4 regions of the Rhizobium sp. N122 genome follow, and region 1 is predicted to be linked to each of the others. Evidence: predicted binding sites of a transcription regulator. Region 1 holds the regulator's gene; each other region holds the start of a gene.
The links. The regulator PhoB, encoded in region 1, activates phosphate uptake and scavenging genes when phosphate is short. The targets are predictions, from matches to a motif close to TGTCATNNANCTGTCAT.

Region 1 (5,167 bases):
GCTTTACGCAATTTTCCCAATCCGTTTGCTCCGTTTCGCTGGAACCCTCCGAACGTCTCGCTTCTTGCCCATCCCACCTCCCCACCCTCCGTCCTGCTCGGGCTTGACCCGAGCATCCATGCCCAGCACTCTGCGCGGATGGCGGGCTATGTCTACATCATCACCAACCAGAAAAACGGTACGCTCTATATCGGCGTGACATCCGATCTGGAGCGCCGCATCTATGAGCATCGCGAAGGGCTGACGCCGGGCTTTGCGTGGAAATACGGATGCACCCGTCTCGTCTGGTACGAGGAGCATTGGGATATCGGCACCGCGATCCAGCGGGAGAAGTCGTTGAAACGCTGGTACCGGCAATGGAAGGTCGATCTGGTCGAGGCGATGAACCCCGGGTGGGATGATCTCTATCTGACGCTGTGGTGATGCGAAAGCAGTGCTTGCGGCCATGGCGTTGGCGGTAACCACATCGAGCCGAAGTGCTTGTGGCGGTGGGTCCTCGGGTCAAGCCCGAGGACGACGGAGGATGGGGGAACCTATGCGGCAAGAACCGTAAGCGTAGCGGTTATTGGAATTGCCGCCATTTGTTTCCGCGCTTTCCACGCAAAACCGTTCGCCCATTTTGTTGGAATTGCTCCAGACCTCTCGCTTCTTGCTGCTCGTGCTCCCTCACCCTCCGTCATACTCGGGCTTGACCCGAGTATCCATGCCGCAAGCGCTGCGCTTGAATTTGTCGGCCGCGGTCGCCTTGTCAGTTCAACAGAAACGAAGTGCCCACCCGCATGGGTCCTCGGGTCAAGCCCGAGGACGACGGAGGGTGGGGGAACGCCCGCGGCAGGAACCGCAGCGTGCGGTGATCTATCGGCCGCGTTTTGCGTTACGCGGCTCCCTCGCCCGGACGGCGGCAGGATGGCGGCTCAGGCTTCCATCGAATAGCCGGCGCCGCGGACGGTGCGGATGACGTCTTGCATGTTGGAGAAGTTCAGCGCCTTGCGCAGGCGGCCGACATGGACGTCGACGGTGCGTTCGTCGACATAGATGTCATGGCCCCAGACGCCGTCGAGGAGCTGCGAGCGCGAGAAGACCCGGCCGGGCGACGACATCAGGAATTCCAACAGGCGGAATTCGGTGGGGCCGAGGCGGACTTCGCGGCTCTTGCGGTGGACGCGGTGGGTTTCGCGGTCGAGCTCGATATCGCCGCATTTCAGCACGGTGGAGAGAACCTCCGGACGGGCGCGGCGCAGCATCGCCTTGACGCGAGCAACGAGTTCCGGGGTCGAGAAGGGCTTGACGACATAATCGTCGGCGCCGGTGGAAAGCCCGCGGACACGTTCGCTCTCTTCGCCGCGCGCCGTCAGCATGATGATCGGCAGCCGCTCGGTTTCCGGGCGCATGCGCAGGCGCCGGCAAAGCTCGATGCCGGAGACGCCGGGCAGCATCCAGTCGAGGATGAGAAGGTCGGGCGTGCGCTCCTGAAGCCTGATTTCGGCCTCGTCGCCTCGAAGGATGGTATCGACCTCGAAGCCCTCAGCTTCGAGATTGTAACGGAGAAGCACGCTCAGGGCTTCCTCGTCTTCCACAACTGCAACTCTCGGGATCATGCGTGTCGGTCTCCTCGCGCATGATCCTTAAACCGGGGGTGATTTAAGCAATGCATCCTGCGCAAATTCACAAAAAATGGCTGCGACCTCTTTGCGCGCCCCACATGGGCGCGCACGCAATCGTCTGGTTCAGGCGGTTATTCGGTGACCGCGCCGACGGTGTTGGCGCTGTCGTCCTTCGGACGGTCGCCTTCCGGCTGTGCGCCGGTTGCCATGTAATAGATCGTTTCGGCGATGTTGGTGGCGTGGTCGCCGATGCGCTCGATATTCTTGGCGCAGAAGAGAAGATGCGTGCAGCTGGTGATGTTGCGCGGATCTTCCATCATGTAGGTCAGGAGCTCGCGGAACAGCGAGGTGTACATCGCGTCGATCTCGTTGTCGCGCTCGCGGATCGCGCTCGCCTTGTCGGCGGCGCGTGTCGTGTAGACGTCGAGCACTTCCTTGAGCTGGACGAGCGCCAGCTCGGACAGATGCTCGAGGCCGCGGGCCAGCTTGCGGGGAACGCCGGTGCTCTGCACGGCGATGACGCGCTTGGCGGTGTTCTTTCCGAGGTCGCCGACGCGTTCGAGATCGGCGGCGATGCGGATCGACCCCATGATTTCGCGCAGGTCGGCGGCCATCGGCTGGCGGCGGGCGATGGTGACGATCGCCTTGTCGCCGATCTCGCGCTCGGCGTGATCGAGGATCACGTCGTCGGAAATGACCTTCTGGGCCAGCGCGGTATCACCGTTGACCAGCGCCCGGACGGACTCGGCGACCATCTGCTCGGCCAGGCCGCCCATTTCGGAAATCCGCCGGGACAGGAACTTCAGATCATCATCATAGGCAGAATAAATATGTGTCGATGCCATGGGGCTTTGTCCTCGAATAACGGGAAGGCTTGGTGACGCCAAAATCAGCCGAAGCGGCCCATGATATAGTCCTGGGTGCGCGGATCGTCGGGATTGGTGAACATCTTGTCGGTGTCGTTCTCCTCGACCAGATTGCCGAGGTGGAACATGGCGGTGCGCTGCGAGACGCGCGCGGCCTGCTGCATGGAGTGGGTGACGATGACGATCGTGTAGTTTTCGCGCAGTTCGTGGATCAGCTCCTCGACCTTGGCGGTGGCGATCGGGTCGAGCGCCGAGCAGGGCTCGTCCATCAGGATGACTTCGGGGCTGACGGCGACGGCACGGGCAATGCAGAGGCGCTGCTGCTGACCGCCGGAGAGGCCGGTGCCGGATTCATGCACGCGGTCCTTGACCTCGTTCCAGAGGCCGGCGCGCTGCAGGCTGGTCTCGACGATCTGGTCGAGATCGGCCTTCGACTTGGCGAGGCCATGGATGCGCGGGCCGTAGGAGACGTTTTCGTAGATTGTCTTCGGGAACGGGTTCGGCTTCTGGAAGACCATGCCGACGCGGGCGCGCAGTTCGACGACATCGATATCGGGATCATAGATATCGTCGCCGTCCAGCGTGATCTTGCCGGCGACGCGGCAGCCGTCGATCGTGTCGTTCATGCGGTTGAGGCTCCGCAGAAAGGTCGACTTGCCGCAGCCCGACGGGCCGATCAGCGCGGTTACGGTGTTTTCGCGAATGTTCAGGTTCACATCGAAAAGCGCGCGCTTTTCGCCGTAGTAAACCGAGACATCCTGGCCGATCATCTTATACGGGACGTTGCTCATCTTCTGATCCAGCGCCTTTTCAACTGCAGCTTCCGTCAACATGTTCATGATCTTGTAACTCCGTTTACCAGCGGCGCTCGAAGCGACGACGCAAGAGAATGGCGCCCATGTTCATGACGATCAGGAACAGGAGCAGGACGATGATGGCACCCGAAGTACGCTCGACGAAGGCCCGCTCGGCCTCGTTTGCCCACATATAGACCTGCACGGGCAGGGCCGTCGAGGGATCGAGCGGTGTCGTCGGCGCGTTGGCGACGAAGGCGACCATGCCGATCAGGAGCAGCGGCGCGGTTTCGCCGAGCGCGTGCGCCAGGCCGATGATCGTGCCGGTGAGGATGCCGGGCATGGCGAGCGGCAGAACATGGTGGAACACCATCTGCATCTTCGACGCGCCGAGGCCGAGCGCTGCGGCGCGGATCGACGGCGGCACGGCGCGCAAGGCCGCGCGCGTCGCGATGATGATCGTCGGCAGGGTCATCAGCGTCAGCACCAGGCCGCCGACCAGCGACGCCGAACGCGGCAGGCCGACGAAGTTGATGAAGACGGAAAGGCCGAGCAGACCATAGACGATCGAGGGAACCGCGGCGAGATTGTTGATGTTGACCTCGATCAGATCCGTCAACCGGTTCTTCGGCGCAAACTCCTCGAGATAGATCGAGGCGGCAACGCCGATCGGCAGAGCGAGCACCAGCACGATCAGCATCAGGTAGAGCGAGCCGATGAGGGCGACGCCAAGGCCCGCGGCCTCCGGGCGGCTGGAGTTGCCGTTGACGAAGAGGCCGGTGTTGAACTGCTTGTGCAGAGCGCCGCTCGCCTTCAGCTCGTTCATCCAGCCAACCTGCTTGTCGTTGACCTTCCGGTTCTTCTCATCGACCGAAAGGTCGATCTGGCCCTTGTTGGCACTGTCGACATTGGCGTCGGCGAGCACGGTGACATTGACCGTCTTGCCGATGATCGACGGGTCGGCGACGACTATGTCGCGCAGTTGAATCGGCGCCCCCTTGGAAAGCATGGCGGATGCATCGCGCACGTCAGGCTTGCTCGAGGCGTTGATATTCAGCTGCTTGACGATCGCATCGCGCAGCAGAACCGGATAGTTGGCGGCGATCAGCACCGAAGGGTCGGTCGCACGCTTGTTGCTGGGGTCGATCGTCTTCTCGGAAAATTCGATCGGCAGGGTGATCGCCGTCTGCTGAAAGGCGGTGTAGCCTTTGCCGATCACGGTCCACAGCAGGATGAACAGGAAGACGAGGCCGAAGGCGATGGCCGCGATGCCATAGGCCTGGAACCGGCGCTCGGCGGCGTAGCGGCGCTTGATGCCGATATCGCGGCGCGCCGGCGCCTTGGAGATGGTGACGCCTGTTGTGGGAGAAACAATATCCGTCATTCGTACTGCTCCCGGTATTTGCGCACGATGTAGAGCGCATAGATGTTGAGGCAAAGCGTGATGCAGAACAGCGTGATGCCAAGAGCAAAGGCAACCAACGTCTGCGGCGAGGTGAACTCGAGGTCACCCGTCAGCTGATTGACGATCTTGACGGTCACCGTCGTCATCGGCTCGAAGGGGTTGATCTGGATGCGGGCGGCGACACCGGCGGCCAGCACGACGATCATGGTTTCGCCGATGGCGCGCGAGGCGGTCATCAGCAGCGCGCCGACGATGCCGGGAAGTGCTGCCGGCAGAACAACCTTCTTGATGGTTTCGGAGCGTGTGGCGCCAAGACCGAGCGAACCGTCACGCAGCGCCCGCGGCACGGCGGTGATGATATCGTCCGACAGCGAGGAGACGTAGGGGATCAGCATGATGCCCATGACGATGCCGGCGGTCAGAACGCTCTGCGCCTGGATGAAGTTGATGTAGCTGCCGGAGAGCAGGCCGCTGATCTGAGCAGAGAAATCGCGCAGG
Region 2 (5,167 bases), on a different contig from region 1:
CGTAGCGGCGCAGGATGCGGTCGTCGTCAAGGCTTGGCACATCGGCCAGCTCGGTCTCGATCGCCTGGTGCAGCTCGGCAAGCTTCTTGACGCGGACCTTTTCGGAAAGCCTTGTATCTAGCGTGTCGTGGAACAGCCTGAAGATGGCGGCGGCGACACCGGGATATTTGTCGAGCGTAGTGGCGATATAATCCTGCGAATAGGCGATGCCGGCCTGGCGGAGGTAACGCGCATAGGCGCGCAGCACGTTCGTCTCGCGCGCCGAGAGCCCGGCCGAGAGGATCAGCCGGTTGAAGCTGTCATTGTCGATCGTGCCGGCGAAGGCGGCGACAAAGGCTTCCTCGAGGGCGGCGCCGTAACGCTGCAGGTCGATGTCGCCGCCATTGCGGGCCTCGAGCTCCATGTCGTGCAGCACGACGAGTTTCGGTTCTCCGTCCGTGGCCGGTACTTCGATGTCGAAGGTGCGTTCGCTGACGACATTGAAGCCGAGATTCTCAAGCAGCGGCACGCGGCGCGACAGCGCCAGCTGGCCGCCGGCGTGGAAGATTTTCAGCGAGAGCGTACGGCTCTCATCTTCCTGGCGATGGTAGAACTGGATGCGAAGCGGCTCGCCTGCGGCACAAGCGACGATATCGGCGAGATCGGCCACGGTTTCTTCAGGCGTGAAGGAATCCTGGAAGGCTTGGTCGACCGAGATCTTCGGCGCCTTGGCTCCGGCCAGCGCCTCGAAACGGTCGTCCCAACGGGCGGTGATCTCGCGGATCACCTGCTCGAGCTTTGCCTGCGGAATGCGCGGCGTCTTGCCGCCGGAGCGGCCGATGATGAAATGCACGCGCGCCACGCCGCCTTCCGGGAAAGCCGGATAATAGGCAGAGACGCGACCGTCATAGACAGTCTTCAGATAGGTGCCGATCCGCTCACGGACGATCGAGTCGTATTCCTCGCGCGGCACGTAGACGATCACCGAGACGAAGCGGTCAAAATGGTCGATGCGCGGCAGGACACGCACGCGCGGGCGGTCGGCCAGGTCGTTGATCTGCTCGGCAAAACTGGCAAGCAGCGTGGTGTCGATCTGGAAAAGGTCGTCGCGGGGATAGGATTCCAGCGTGTTGTCGAGCATGCGGCCGGAATGGCTCATCGGGTCGAAGCCGAAATGCTCCTTCACCTTCTCGATCTTGGAACGCAGCAGCGGGATCTCCGAGGCGAGCGACGTATAGGCCGTCGAGGTGAAGAGGCCGACGATTCGCAGCTCGCCGGTGACGTTGCCGCTGGCGTCGAAGCGTTTGACGCCGACATAATCCATATAGGCCCGGCGATGGACGATGGATTTCACATTCGCCTTGGTGACGATCAGGAAGTCGGGGCCGTCGAGGAAGGCAAGAATCTCCGGCGTCGTCGTCACGGCGTCCTTGCCGGTGCGCAGCACCAGAACGTCGGGGTTGGAGAGCATGCCGAGGCCCGCACCCTTGTCTCGCTCAACCTTGGCATCGGCACCCTTGCCGGAATAGACATATTCACGCATGCCGAGGAAGGTGAAATTCTCGTCGCGCAGCCATGTCAGGAAGGCGACGGCCTCATCGCGATCGGCCTTTTTCCGGCTGGCGCCATTGGCGGAAAGCTCTGCGATCACGCCGTCGATCTTGGAAAGCATCGGCTTCCAGTCGGAGACCGACAGACGGACCTGTTCGAGCACGGTTTCAACGCGTTTGACGAGATCTGCGGCCTGGGCGGAATTGAGCGGCGCAATATGGAGCTGGATATGGCTGACGCGGCTGGCCGGGTCGCTCGGGTGATCGGCGGAATAGAGCGCTGGCGCCTTGCCCTTCTCCATGATCAGGATGGGATGCACGGCCATGAACAGGTCGCGATAGGTGCTGGTCACTTCGCCCATGACCGATTCAAACAGGAAGGGCATGTTCCGGTCGGTGACCGAAAGCACCGACACGGCAATCCCCTCAGGCGCCACATCGGCAATGGCGTCGATGCTGACGCGCGGCGCCTTGCCGTTCCAGGCGGCGAGTTCCCTTGCCGAATGCACGGCGGAGAGCGCCAGCATCTCAGGCGTATAGAGTTCGAGATCGTCATTGCTCGCCCGTCCGAAGAGAATTTCCGGATCGAGATGCGCCTCGCCCGTCGCCTTGGCGACCTTGCGCGCGCTTTCGATCTGCTTTTCCCGTTTCGGATTATTTCTGGCAGCCATGAAACGCCTCCCGCAATGGACTGATTTTCTGCAAGCTAGCAGAAGATTCTTCGAAAAAATCTCTAAAATAGGGGCCTAGGGGATGGTTTTGATGCTTTTTTGACGCAGGAAATGGGAAATTGTCAGAGATTTTTCCGTTTTCGTGGCCAAAACGAACGAAACGGCCCCGCTTTTGATTTCTCTTCCCCTGCACATTTTCATGCTCACGTGAAGAATGGTTGACAGCGCGGCGTCAAAAATATCATCAAACCCGGTCATCATTCGGATCTTGTATCATGTCGGAAAATGCAGCGGGCGCAATCATCGTCATCTCCAGCCACGTGGTGCGCGGCTCGGTCGGCAACCGGGCGGCTGTCTTTGCGCTGGAGACGCTCGGCCACCCCGTCTGGGCGCTGCCGACCATCGTGCTGCCTTGGCATCCCGGCCATGGCCGTTCGACGCGGCTGACATTTGCGGAAGAGGATTTCGACGCGGCGATCGACGATCTGATCCGGGCGCCCTGGATCGGCGAAGTCAAGGCGGTGCTTTCGGGCTATTTCGGCAATGCCGCCCAGGCGCGCTCCGTCGCCCGGCTGATCGCCGCGCTCAGGCAGGATAATCCGGAGCTGCTCTATGTCTGCGATCCGGTGATGGGCGATCTCGGCGGCCTCTATGTGCCGGAGGCGACCGCCGAGGCCATTCGCGACCATCTCATCCCGCTCGCCTCGCTGGCGACGCCGAACCGCTACGAACTCGCATGGCTTTCCGGGGCCGCGCTTGAAGACAACAGCGCGATCATGGAGGCGGCGCTGGCGCTGGGGCCATCGCGCATGCTCGTCACCTCGGCGGTGCCGATGATGGCGGGCGGTACCGGCAACCTCTATCTGTCCGGCCGTCACGCGCTTCTTGCCGAGCACCGCGTCGTCGAAAACCCGCCGAATGGTCTCGGTGACCTGCTGGCCGCCGTCTTTCTGTCGCGCCTGCTTTCCGGTCTCGAGGACGAAAAGGCGCTGCAGCTTGCCACCGCCAGCGTCTTCGAAGTGCTGGCGCGCGCCGTCAAGCGTGGCAGCAACGAGCTGATGCTGGCGAGCGATGCTTCCAGCCTTTCGACGCCGATGGCGATGGTGCAGATGCGCCGGCTCGTTCACCCGGCGCAGCGGCGGAAAAAATGACGCATATGCCGACGCGTTCATTTTGCATTGCAGCAGTTGAAATTGTCTGCCGCGCGCGCTAATCCAGAAGCATGCAGCGTTTTCCAAATTCCCTTCTGGACGGTTACCGCAACTTCATGAACGGGCGTTATGCCGACGCCCGCGACAGGTATCGGCTGCTTGCCGAAAACGGTCAGAGCCCCAGTACGCTGGTCATTGCCTGTTCGGACTCACGTGCGGCGCCGGAGCTGATCTTCGATGCCGGCCCGGGTGAGCTCTTCGTCATCCGCAACGTCGCCAACATGGTGCCGCCTTACGAGCCGGACGGTCATTTCCATTCGACGTCGGCCGCGCTCGAATTTGCGGTGCAGGCGCTGAAGGTCTCGGATATCGTCGTGATGGGCCATGGCCGCTGCGGCGGCATCCGCGCAGCGCTCGATCCGAATGCCGAGCCGCTGTCGCCGGGCGATTTCATCGGCCGCTGGATGTCGCTGGTCAAGCCCGCCGCCGAGCAGATCCAAAGCAATGACGTGATGACGGCGGCCGAGCGGCAGACAGCGCTGGAGCGTGTGTCGATCCGCAATTCGATCGACAATCTCAGAAGCTTTCCCGACATCAAGGCGCTCGAGGAAGCCGGAAAAATGCATCTCCATGGCGCATGGTTCGATATTTCGACCGGCGAACTCTGGGTGATGGATGCGGAGACACGAGACTTTATCCGTCCCGAAATCTAGGGATCTGCCGCTTTATCAGTTTATTAAGAATTGCTGCTAAGATTGCCGCCAATTGGTCGCGCACGACCGACGTTTTGATCACCGTGGCGATTGGCGATGAAGTTCGAAACCATCAAAAGGGTTATCCTGGCCGCCATTCTGCTGCCCTTCGTCTTCATGCTCATTGAAGGCGTCGTCGTCATACGGGCTTCAGTCACGCACTACAGAGATCTCGAGAAAGACCGGCAGTTCGCCGATGTGCTCGCCCGCGGCGGCTCCATCGCCGCCACGGAGATCCTGAGTGAAATCGGTGCCACCCGCCTTTATCTCGCCCATCCGAGCAGCAAGACCGCCGCCGACATGCAGCAAAGTCGGGTGACACTCGACGACGAGCGCCTTGCCTTCTACGCCAGCCTGCCCTCCCGCGATATGCTCGACGCCGGGCTTGTGGAAGAATTGTCGATTCTCAGCCTTGCCTATAGCCGCATCGTCGCCGCGCGAAGCGCCGTCGACCAGGGCCGCTATTTCGGCAGCGATCCCGGGTCCATCTACTGGTATGCCGCTCTCAAGCAGCTTGCCGTCGTTGATGCGCTATCGCCGCTGATCAGCGATCCGGTGCTGCTTGAGAAATCCAACCAGCTGATGGGCATCATGCTGACCTATTACGGCGAAAGGCTGATTACCGGCGTCGGCAGCCGCTACCTCGACCATGGCGTTTCCGCCAGATTTCCGGTGGAGCAGTTCATACAGGGCAAGGTCATGCTCGGTGAGGGCATGGATCACATGGTCTTTCATTCGGCGGCTCCGATCGTGCGCGACATCGCAGCCTATCTCGGTCACCGCGACCAGGTGAAGGCGAATGCGATCACCGATGCCATCCTTGCGGGATCGCGGCCGGCGGGCGCCGTGCGCGACGCATGGGCGGCCGCACAGAGCGAACGCATGGCTTTCCTGCAGCAGAAAATGATCGAGGCGGCGAGCGACATTCACGAGACCGGCCAAAACTTTTCGACGCGCTCGCATTTGCATCTGACCCGGATCCTGGCGTTGTGCGCCGGGCTGCTCATTCTTGCGACATTGGTGATGACGCTGGCGGCAAGGGGCCTGCGCCTGATCGACCGGCT
Region 3 (5,167 bases), on a different contig from region 1:
AGCCGTTCGTCATAACGGATGCCGGCATCGCACCCGGCAGCAAGCACATCGACGAAGCTCTCCTCGGCGATCACCTCGAGGCGAATGTCGGGATAGGCGGCGAGGAACGGCGGAACGATGGCGGGCAGCACCAGCCGCGCGGCGCTGACCGGCACATTGAGCCGCAGCGAGCCGGCCGGCCTGTCGCGGAATCCGTTGACCACGTCGAGCGCAGACTCCACCTCCCTCAAAGCCGGGCCGAGCCGCTCCAGCAAACCCTTGCCTGCTTCGGTCGGGACGACGCTGCGTGTCGTGCGGTTGAAAAGCCTGACGCCGAGCTCGGCCTCCAGACGGCGCACCGCCTCACTGAGGAAGGAGGCGCTGCTGCCGCTTACGCGCGCGCCCTCGCGAAAACCGCCGGCTCGCGCCACCGCAAAAAAGGCGTTGAGATCCCCCAAATCGACTTTCACTGTTCGCCACTCCGCACGGCCTGTGCGGATTGTAGCGAATTATCACGCGCCCCGACAACGCCTATCTTGGGGTCACCTCTTGAAAGGAGTGAGATCATGTCCATCATCGATCAGTCCGGAACCTTCAAACTCGGTGACCGCAGCGTGAAGCGGCTCGGCTACGGCGCCATGCAGCTTGCCGGGCCTGGCGTGTTTGGTCCGCCCAAGGATCATGGCGCGGCCTTGGCCGTGCTGCGCGAAGCGGTTGCGAGCGGCGTCAACCACATCGATACCAGCGACTTCTACGGCCCGCACGTTACCAACCGGATCATCCGCGAAGCCCTTCATCCCTATCGCGACGATCTCGTCATCGTCACCAAGATCGGCGCACGGCGCGGCACGGACGGATCCTGGTTTCCGGCTTTCTCGCGCGAAGAGCTGACGGCGGCCGTGCACGACAATCTTCGTAATCTGGGCCTTGACGTGCTTGACGCCGTCAACCTCAGAATCATGTTCGACGTTCATGGCCCTGCCGAAGGGTCGATCGAAGCACCCCTAACGGTCCTTGCTGATCTCCAGCGACAGGGTCTCGTCCGTCACATCGGCTTGAGCAACGCCACATCGAAGCAGATCGCCGAAGGGCGCGGAATCACCGAGATCGTCTGCGTGCAGAACCAGTACAATCTTGCCCATCGGGCCGACGATCGCCTGATCGACGAACTCGCCCGCGAGGGCACCGCTTATGTGCCCTTCTTCCCGCTCGGCGGCTTCAGCCCGCTGCAGTCCTCCACCCTGTCCGATGTCGCCACGCGTCTTCATGCGACGCCCATGCAGATCGCGCTCGCCTGGCTGCTGCGGCGCGCTCCGAACATCCTGCTGATCCCCGGCACCTCGTCCGTCGCCCATCTGAGGGAGAATCTTGCCGCCGCCGCGCTGGTGCTGCCGGATGATGCCGTCGCGGAACTGGACCTTATGGCTGATATCGCTGCCTGACGACGTTCCAAGCCCAGGGGCATCGTTACACCGCGCTCACGCGTGGTGTAACGATGCCAGAAACGTCAGACAACCGGTATGATTATGCGCTCAATAGCGCTCCGGCACATGCATTTCAGGCGGAACCGGCGCCCTGTTGTAATCGGCATGGCGGATGCGGTCCGGCAGCTCGATGTCCGGCTTGGGAACATCCTCATAAGGAATCTGCTCGAGAAGATGGGCGATGCAGTTCAGCCGCGCCCGTTTCTTGTCCACGGCCTGTACCACCCACCAGGGTGCATCCTTGCTGTGCGTGCGCGCCAGCATTTCTTCCTTGGCCTTGGTATATTCCTCCCAATGGACACGGCTTTCCATATCCATCGGTGAGAGCTTCCACTGCTTCAGCGGATCGTGAATACGCATCTTGAAGCGGAATTCCTGTTCCTCGTCGGTGATCGAAAACCAGTATTTGATCAGCACGATGCCGGAACGGACCAGCATGCGTTCGAATTCCGGCACCGAGCGGAAGAATTCCTCGAGTTCGTCAGGGGTGCAGAACCCCATCACGCGCTCGACGCCGGCGCGGTTGTACCAGCTGCGGTCGAAGAGCACGATTTCGCCGGCTGTGGGAAGGTGTGGGACATAGCGCTGGAAATACCATTGATGGCGCTCCCGCTCGGTCGGGGCAGGCAGCGCGACGGTCCGGCAGACGCGCGGGTTGAGCCTCTGGGTGACGCGCTTGATCGCGCCGCCCTTGCCGGCCGAATCGCGGCCTTCGAAAAGCACCACCACCTTCAACTTCTTGTGCTGAACCCAATCCTGCAGCCGCACCAGCTCGTGCTGCAGCCGGAAGAGTTCCCGGAAGTAGATCTTTCGCTCGAGCGTCTGCTCGGCAGGTTCCGACATTCCCTCGGCGACCAGATCGTCCAGCCGGTCCTCCTCCATCTGCATTTCCAGCTCCTCATCGAAGCTGTCGGCGATTTCGGCCTTTATCCGGTTAAGCTGGTCCTGATGTGATTGCGACATGGGTTTTTCCTTCCTGCTTTTCTTGACAGGAGCATGTCAGTGCGAAGGTTATATGACGACCACTGATCGAGCTGAAACGGTTACCCCAGTCTCTCGTTCCAAGCGCGCCTTAAAACTGCCCCGCCCGGTACCGGTCGACCAGGTTTCGACAGGCGCGGAGCGTCAGAGCCATGACGGTGAGCGTCGTGCCGGCGATACCGCTGCCGGGAAAGGCGCTGGCGTCGGTGACGATGAGATTCGGGGCATCCCAGACCTGATTATAGGGATTGAGCACCGAAGCCTCCGGGCCCTCGCCCATGCGCGCGCCGCCGGTTTCATGGATCGCCGCACCCATGCACATGGTCTTGCGGAACCATGTGCGGAACATGAAGCGGCTGAAGGCATCGGCATCCGGGAAGGCGCCCTTGCCCATCTCCTTGAGGCCGGTGGGCGAGCCGATGAATTCGAGCTCGCCGCCGACTTCGCTGATCATGGCGATCAGCGTCTCCTCCTGCCGGCGAAGCAGCGCCTGCTCCTCCGCCTGCATGACGCAGCGGATATGCGGCACGGGAATGTTCCAGGCGTCCTTGCGCCTGACATCGAGCGTGATGCGATTGTCGGCATAGGGCAGCATGCGACCGAAGCCGAAGAAGGCGAGGCGCGCATCGGTGGCGCCTGAGACCGGCGCGCGGCCGACGCTGCCCTGGTAGTCGAAATCGCCGCGGGCGGCATCGCCCTCACCGAAGCGGGGGATGAAGATCCCACCCGACGGATTGTAGAACGGGTCGGTCGGAGCGGAATCGTCGGGCGCCCAGCCCTTCGCCTTCGAGAAGGAGCCGAAGGCGAGGCAGGGAAGCTGATCCATGAAATAGCGGCCGAGGACGCCGGAGCTGTTGCCGAGCCCGTCAGGATGTCTTGCCGAAGCCGAATTCAGGAGCAGCCGCACGCTCTCTATCGGCGAGGCGGAAAGAACCACCGTCGCGGCACGCGCCGGCGATACTTCTCCCGTATTGCGGTCGATGAATTCGGCGCCGGTGGCGCGGCCGGTTTTCTCGTCCGTGGTGATACGGCGAACGACGGCGTCGTAGCGGACTGTCAGCCGGCCGGTGGTCTTGGCATCCTTAAGCGGCCGCGGCATGCGTTCGACGTCCGGCGCAATGTAGCGCCAGGAAACGACGCGCCTCTCCGGCCAACGGCTTTCGACCGCCTGCTTGAAAATCTGTTCGGCCGGCGTCAGGCTGGCCCGTTTGGCATAGATGCCGTCGGGCAGGGTCGGCACATCATCCTTGTTGCCGTAAAGCCCGAGATAGGCCTCCACTTCCTCATAAAATGGCACCAGCTCGTCATAGGAGACCGGCCAGTCCACGCCCTTGCCCGTGCGCGACCGGATCTTGAAATCATCGTCGGTCCAGCGCAGCAGCACCCGGCCGAAACTGTGGAGACGCCCGCCGCCCTGGCGGCCGCGGATCCAGAGAAAGGGCTCGCCCTTTGGCGTCGTATAGGGATTTTTGCGGTCGTTGACGAAGAAGTGGCTGAAGCGCTCGGTAAAAAACGCCGCCCGCGCCTGGATCGGCTGGCCCTTGATTGTGGCCCGCGCCCGCTCCCAGATATTGATGCTGCTTGCAGGCGCCTTCTTGCGCGCCGGGTCGAAATCCCCAGGCCCGACAGCGGGACCGGCCTCCAGAAGCAGCACCGACAATCCTTGTGCCGTCAGTTCTTTGACCGCGAAGGAACCCGCCGCGCCGGAGCCGATCACCAGCGCATCATAGACGATCTCAGACATGTTTTTCCAAATCCTGTCCTGGAGCAATTGCTCAAAGCGACGCGCAGCGCGCCGGCAATTGCGAGAAAACAAAGGGGCGGCGCATCAGAGCCGCGATCCGTCAGCGCCGAAGAGCGACGCCTTGGCGATATCGAGCCCGGGAGCCAGGGCATCACCGGGCTGCAGGCTCACGTCGCCTATGAGCCTCAGCGAGAGGCTTTGATCGGCCCAGTCGAACCAGACGACCGCATCCGAACCCATCGGCTCGACGACGGAAACGCGGCCGGGAATGGTGGGCAGGCTGCCTGCCGCCCGGTCGAGCATCAGATGCTCAGGGCGAAAGCCGAGGGTTGCCGGTCCTTCCGCCGCGACTGCTTGAAAGGAATAGCCGGAGAGATCGACGACAAGCCCCTTGCTTCGAAAGACCAGCGCGCTATCGCCGCGCTCGATCCGGCCCTCGATGAAGTTCATCGCCGGCGCGCCGATGAAACCGGCAACGAAGAGGTTGGCCGGGCGGCGATAGATCTCGGCCGGCGAGGCAAGCTGCTGGATGACGCCGTCGCGCATGATGGCGATGCGGTCGGCAAGGGTCAGGGCCTCGACCTGATCATGGGTCACATAGATCATGGTGTTTCCGAGGCGCTGATGCAGCTTCTTGATCTCAACGCGCAATTCGTTGCGCAGCTTGGCGTCGAGGTTCGACAGCGGTTCGTCGAAGAGGAAGACATCGACTTCGCGCACCAGCGCCCGGCCGATGGCGACACGCTGGCGCTGCCCGCCGGACAGTTCAGCCGGGCGCCGGTCGAGCAGCGTGTCGAGATGGAGGAGAGCGGCCGTGCGGGCGACACGGGCCTCGATCTCGACCTTCGGCAGACCGGCGACGCGAAGGCCGAAGGAGAGGTTCTTGCGAACCGACATGCGCGGGTAGAGCGCATAGGACTGGAACACCATGCCGATGCCTCGGTCTTTCGGTTCCTCCCAGCTGACGTTCTTGCCTGAG
Region 4 (5,167 bases), on a different contig from region 1:
TCTCGTTCCGCTGACGCAGATCCCGAAGGACACGGGCATGCCGAACGACAAGTTCTTCGCTTCCACGCAGTTCAATGGCGGCCACGAGAACAACCTTCTCGCCGCTTATGACGGCAAGGTCGACGTCGCCGTCGACGACTCGTCGGGCATCGGCGATTTCAAGGACGGCTACACCTCGGGCACCTTCCGCAAGGAAGTCGATAAGGGCGCCGTCGATCCGAACAAGCTGGTTGAAGTCTGGCGTTCGCCGCTGATCCCGAACGGCCCGCTCGTCGTTCGCAACGCTCTCGGTGAGGATTGGCAGACGAAGCTTGCAGCCTTCTTCACGGCGCTGCCGGAAAAGGATCACAAGTGCTTCGCCGCTATCGAAGGCGGCGACTACAAGGGCTATGCCCCCGTCAAGCACGAGTTCTACAACACCGTCGTCGAAGTCCGCAAAGCTGCCATCGGCGGCTGATCGGCCTCTTGAATGCGGGGCGGCCGGAAACGGCCGCCCTTCTTTGTAACCGGGCGAGGCGTCCATGACTGTTGCCGATACACAGCCGCAGATGCAGAGCACCAGGGAGATCCGCACCGCTTGGGAGCGGATGGTCGCCAGGCGTCGCTTCTACACCATCCTCGGCCTGGTTATTCTGATTGCGGCTTTCGCAAGCTCCGTCCGCTTCGCCGACGAGAGCAATGCCGGCCATTTCTTCGACCGCCTGCCGCATCTTTTCGATTTCCTGAGCTGGCTCATTCCTAAGGAGTGGAACGACGTCTGGCGCGCGCTGTTCGACATAGCGAGCGTGAACGACAAGGGCGGGGAGGAATTCAATTTCGACAAGGGCCGCGTCTATATCTCAGGCGCCTTCTACATTCCCGAATATTTCGAGCTGATGATCGTGACGATCAACGTGGCGCTGATCTCGACGATCGTCGCCTTCGTCTTTGCCGTTCCCTTGAGCTTCTTTGCCGCGCGCAACCTGACGCGTTCATGGCCGCTGCGCAACTTCACCAAACGCCTGATGGAATTTTTGCGCGCCTTCCCCGAAATCGTCATTGCCGGCCTGTTTTCGGCGATCCTGTCGATCGGGCCGGTCGCCGCCATCATCGCCATCACCCTGCACACGATCGGCGCGCTCGGCAAACTTTTCTACGAGGTGGCCGAAAATATCGACATGAAGCCGCATGAGGGCATGAAAGCGGTCGGCGCCAACTGGTGCGAGCGCGTGCGCTTCGCCGCCCTGCCGCAAGTGCTGCCGAACTTCACCTCCTATGCGCTGCTGCGTCTCGAGATCAACGTGCGCGCCTCGACCATCATCGGCGCCGTCGGCGGCGGCGGCATCGGCGAGGAACTGAAGCTTTCGATCTCGCGCGGCTTCGGCGCCAAGACGATGGCGCTCATTCTGCTGCTGTTCGTGACGATCGTCGCCGTCGACCAGTTCTCAGCATGGCTGCGTCGCCGCCTCGTCGGCGAGCACGCCTTCCTCCTGCAACATTGAGGCCGCCATGACGGTGATCGACGCCAACCGGATGCACGAGATCGAAGCGCGCTATCCGGAATATTTCCACCGGTCGTTCCGCCAGCGTTTCGGCGGGCTGATGATCCTGATCGCGACGCTGCTCTACAGCCTCTATGCCGTCTGGTTCTTCGACCTGCCCAAGCTGTTCGCCGAAGCCCATTGGGAGCGCGTCGGCATCTATCTCAGCCAATGGATAAGCTACGACGTTCAGCCGGAATTCCGCATTCAGGACGACGGCTCGATCGAAGTGCGTTACCCGCGCTTCTCGCCGCTCGGCGACAATCCCCATCCCGACTGGCTGGTCAACAATCCCGATGGCAGCATCACCGTTTCGATCAGCGGTACCAGCCGCAGCGTCACAGTCTCGAAGAACAAGACAATCGTCACCGCCCATGGCGTCAGCGTGCCGGTCGAGGTTTCGAGCGGTGCGCCGAAGGTGATCGGGCCGGTGCCCGGCTGGATGACCGTCTATGACGACAATGTGCTTGCCGATCTCGGCTTTGCCGGCAATGTCAGCATCTCAGTCGACCGGGTGAAAATCCGCAAGCGTTTCATCGGCTGGGCGAATTTCGTCTTCGACACACAATCGTCCTTCTTCGACAAGCCGATCGGCGAGGTCGTCAGCCTCATTATCTCCGAGCCGCGCATCAAGCCCGACCAGTCCAACCTGTCGCTCGCCTTCGACGACATCTGGAACAACAGCGAATGGCAGCATGGCGACGTCTGGACCAAACTTTTCCAGACGATCGTCATGGCATTCCTCGGAACGCTGCTGGGGTCGCTCGCCGCTTTCCCGCTCGCCTTCCTGGCGGCACGCAACATCACGCCGAACCGGCTGCTCAATCAGATGCTCAAGCGTTTCTTCGATTTCCTGCGGTCGGTCGACATGCTGATCTGGGCGCTGTTCCTGACACGCGCCTTCGGGCCCGGCCCGCTTGCCGGCAGCGGCGCGATCTTCCTCACCGAGACCGGTACGCTCGGCAAGCTCTATTCCGAAGGGCTGGAGAATATCGACAACAAGCCGCGGGAAGGCATCAAATCGACCGGCGCTCAAGCCGTGCTGGTCCATCGTTACGGCATTATGCCGCAGATCGTTCCCGTCATCGTCAGCCAGACGCTCTACCAATGGGAATCGAACGTGCGTGGCGCGACGATTATCGGCGCCGTCGGCGCCGGCGGCATCGGTCTCAAACTCTGGGAGGCGATGCGCACCAACGCCAACTGGGAAAACGTCGCCTACATGGTCATCCTGATCCTGATCGTCGTCTTCCTTTTCGACGCCGCCTCGAACGCGCTGCGCCACCGGCTGATGGGCACGAAAACCCACTGAGCCATCGGCCGGAAAGGCTGTGGCGGCGCTGCCGCCATCATCATTCTGTCACGGAAATCTTTTAGCCGGGAACCTGCTTGCGGTTCGCCGCCAAATCACTGCACATTGCGCTCCCCGTTTCGACGATCCCCAGGATAAAAGCCTTGCGCTACGCTCTCTATTTCTCGCCGCCGAAGGATGATCCCCTGACCGGCGCGGCCTCGCGCTGGCTCGGCCGCGATGCTTTCAGTGACGAGACCTATCCTGCACCGGAGCATGAGCAACTCGGTGCGGCAGAGCAGTTCGACCTGACCGCCGATCCGCGCCGCTACGGCTTTCACGCGACGATCAAGGCGCCGTTTTCGCTCGCCGCTTCGGTCACCGAGAGGGATCTGATGGCCGTCGTCGAGGAGTTTGCCGCGCGCACTGAAGCCTTCGAGGTTCCCGAACTGGTGCTCGGCCAGCTCGGCCGTTTTTTTGCCCTTGTTCCCGGTTCTGTTCATCAACCGCTTCAGGATTTCGCCGCGAAGGTGGTAAGGTCCTTCGAACCGTTTCGCGCAGCGTTGTCCGAAGCCGATATGGCGCGGCGCAACCCGGAGAAGCTCAGCGACAGCCAGCGCGCCAATCTGCAGCGCTGGGGTTATCCCTATGTGATGGAGGATTTCGGCTTCCACATGACGCTCACCGGCCAGGTGCCCGAGCCACGCGCCGCGGTGATGAAAACCATTCTGACCGAACGTTTTGCCGATTTCACCGGCCGGCCGCTTACGATTTCCGGCCTCGCCGTCTTCACCGAGGAAACGCGCGGCGCACCGTTCAAAGTTCATTCCTGGCTGCCGCTTTCCGGCGCCAAAAGCTGAAAGACCCGACGAGATGAGCAAAGAGACCGTGTTTTCCAACGCCCGCATCGTTCTTGAGGATGACATCCTCGCGGGGTCGATTGTCATTCGCGACGGCAAGATCGCCGATATTTCCGAAGGCAACTCGGTAGCCGGCGAAGATTTCGAAGGCGATTACATCATTCCCGGCCTCGTCGAGTTGCATACCGACCATCTCGAAGGCCATTATCAGCCGCGTCCCGGCATCCGCTGGAACAAGACGGCCGCGGTGCAGGCGCATGACGCCCAGATCGTCACCTCGGGCATCACCACGGTGTTCGACTGCCTGCGCATGGGGGCTGATGAGGACGGCGGCTTCGAACATGGCGAGATGCGCGAGATGGCCGATGCCATCCAGTCGGCGGAGAAGGAAGGCCGGCTGCGCGCCGAGCATCTCCTCCACCTGCGCTGCGAGGTCTCGGCCGACAATGTGCTCGAACATTTCGCCGATTTCGAAAACGACCGGCATGTGCGCCTGGTCTCGCTGATGGATCATGCCCCCGGCCAGCGGCAGTTCCAGACGATGGATCAATATATCTTCTATTATCAGAAGAAGCGGGGCTTAAGCGACGAGGTCTTCGCGCGCTTCGTCGCCAAGCGCCAGGCGGAATCGGCGCGCAATTCGACACCGCATCGCAATGCCATCGCCAAGGTCTGCGCCGAGCGCGGCATCACCGTCGCAAGCCATGACGACGCGACGCTCTCCCATGTCGACGAGGCGATCGACAACGGCGTGCGGCTTGCCGAATTCCCGACCAGCTTCGATGCCGCCCGCGCCTCGCACGAACATGGCATGAGCGTGCTGATGGGCGCGCCGAACATCGTGCGCGGCAAATCCCACTCCGGCAATATCGCCGCCCGCGACCTCGCCGAGATGGGCGTGCTCGACGTGCTGTCTTCCGATTACGTGCCGCTCAGCCTGCTGCATGCGCCCTTCATCCTCGCCGATGAAGTCGAGAGCATCACCCTGCCGAAGGCGATCGCCATGGTGACGTCGACGCCGGCGCGCACCGTCAGTCTCAACGACCGCGGCCGGATCGCCACCGGGCTGCGCGCCGATCTCGTCCGCGTCCACCGTTCGCATGGCGTGCCGGTGACACGCTCCGTCTGGCGCCAAGGACGCCGTGTCGCATGAGCCCGTACGAACCCCATCCAGGAGCCGGAGCCGAGCGCGGCATCATGGTCGTCGTCGTCGGGCCGAGCGGCGCCGGCAAGGACACGCTGATGAACCTTGCCGCCCGGCATTTCGCCGGCCGTGCCGAGGTTCATTTCACCCGCCGCGTCATCACCCGCCACCGCGACGCCGGCGGCGAAGACCATCTTTCCGTCTCCCTCCAAGGATTTGCCGCCATGGAGCAGTCGGGCTCCTTCGCCGTCTGGTGGGAGGCGCACGGCTTGAAATACGGTATTCCGGCCGAGGTCTCGGTGGCATTGTCGCGCGGCCATGTCGTCGTCGCCAATGGCTCGCGCTCGGCGCT

Region 2: ATY75_RS06940 (NAD-glutamate dehydrogenase) is a predicted target of PhoB. The motif match lies at 2,408-2,424, and genes of this name have one in related genera.
Region 3: ppk2 (polyphosphate kinase 2) is a predicted target of PhoB. The motif match lies at 2,468-2,484, and genes of this name have one in related genera.
Region 4: ATY75_RS02175 (DUF1045 domain-containing protein) is a predicted target of PhoB. The motif match lies at 2,868-2,884, and genes of this name have one in related genera.

The regions. Positions count from the first base shown of each region.
Region 1 covers NZ_LOKU01000041.1:321-5,487, forward strand. The annotation lists gene ATY75_RS24240 (GIY-YIG nuclease family protein) at 139-423, shown strand; gene phoB (phosphate regulon transcriptional regulator PhoB) at 915-1,598, opposite strand; gene phoU (phosphate signaling complex protein PhoU) at 1,736-2,449, opposite strand; gene pstB (phosphate ABC transporter ATP-binding protein PstB) at 2,494-3,309, opposite strand; gene pstA (phosphate ABC transporter permease PstA) at 3,326-4,648, opposite strand; gene pstC (phosphate ABC transporter permease subunit PstC) at 4,645-5,167, opposite strand, start outside.
Region 2 covers NZ_LOKU01000007.1:75,230-80,396, reverse strand. The annotation lists gene ATY75_RS06940 (NAD-glutamate dehydrogenase) at 1-2,200, opposite strand, end outside; gene pdxY (pyridoxal kinase PdxY) at 2,476-3,351, shown strand; gene ATY75_RS06925 (carbonic anhydrase) at 3,423-4,064, shown strand; gene ATY75_RS06920 (GGDEF domain-containing protein) at 4,161-5,167, shown strand, end outside.
Region 3 covers NZ_LOKU01000034.1:68,572-73,738, reverse strand. The annotation lists gene ATY75_RS21945 (LysR family transcriptional regulator) at 1-449, opposite strand, end outside; gene ATY75_RS21940 (aldo/keto reductase family oxidoreductase) at 546-1,421, shown strand; gene ppk2 (polyphosphate kinase 2) at 1,512-2,426, opposite strand; gene ATY75_RS21930 (GMC family oxidoreductase) at 2,536-4,188, opposite strand; gene ATY75_RS21925 (ATP-binding cassette domain-containing protein) at 4,273-5,167, opposite strand, start outside.
Region 4 covers NZ_LOKU01000002.1:63,905-69,071, forward strand. The annotation lists gene phnD (phosphonate ABC transporter substrate-binding protein) at 1-457, shown strand, start outside; gene phnE (phosphonate ABC transporter, permease protein PhnE) at 522-1,481, shown strand; gene phnE (phosphonate ABC transporter, permease protein PhnE) at 1,489-2,832, shown strand; gene ATY75_RS02175 (DUF1045 domain-containing protein) at 2,976-3,671, shown strand; gene ATY75_RS02180 (alpha-D-ribose 1-methylphosphonate 5-triphosphate diphosphatase) at 3,685-4,824, shown strand; gene phnN (phosphonate metabolism protein/1,5-bisphosphokinase (PRPP-forming) PhnN) at 4,821-5,167, shown strand, end outside.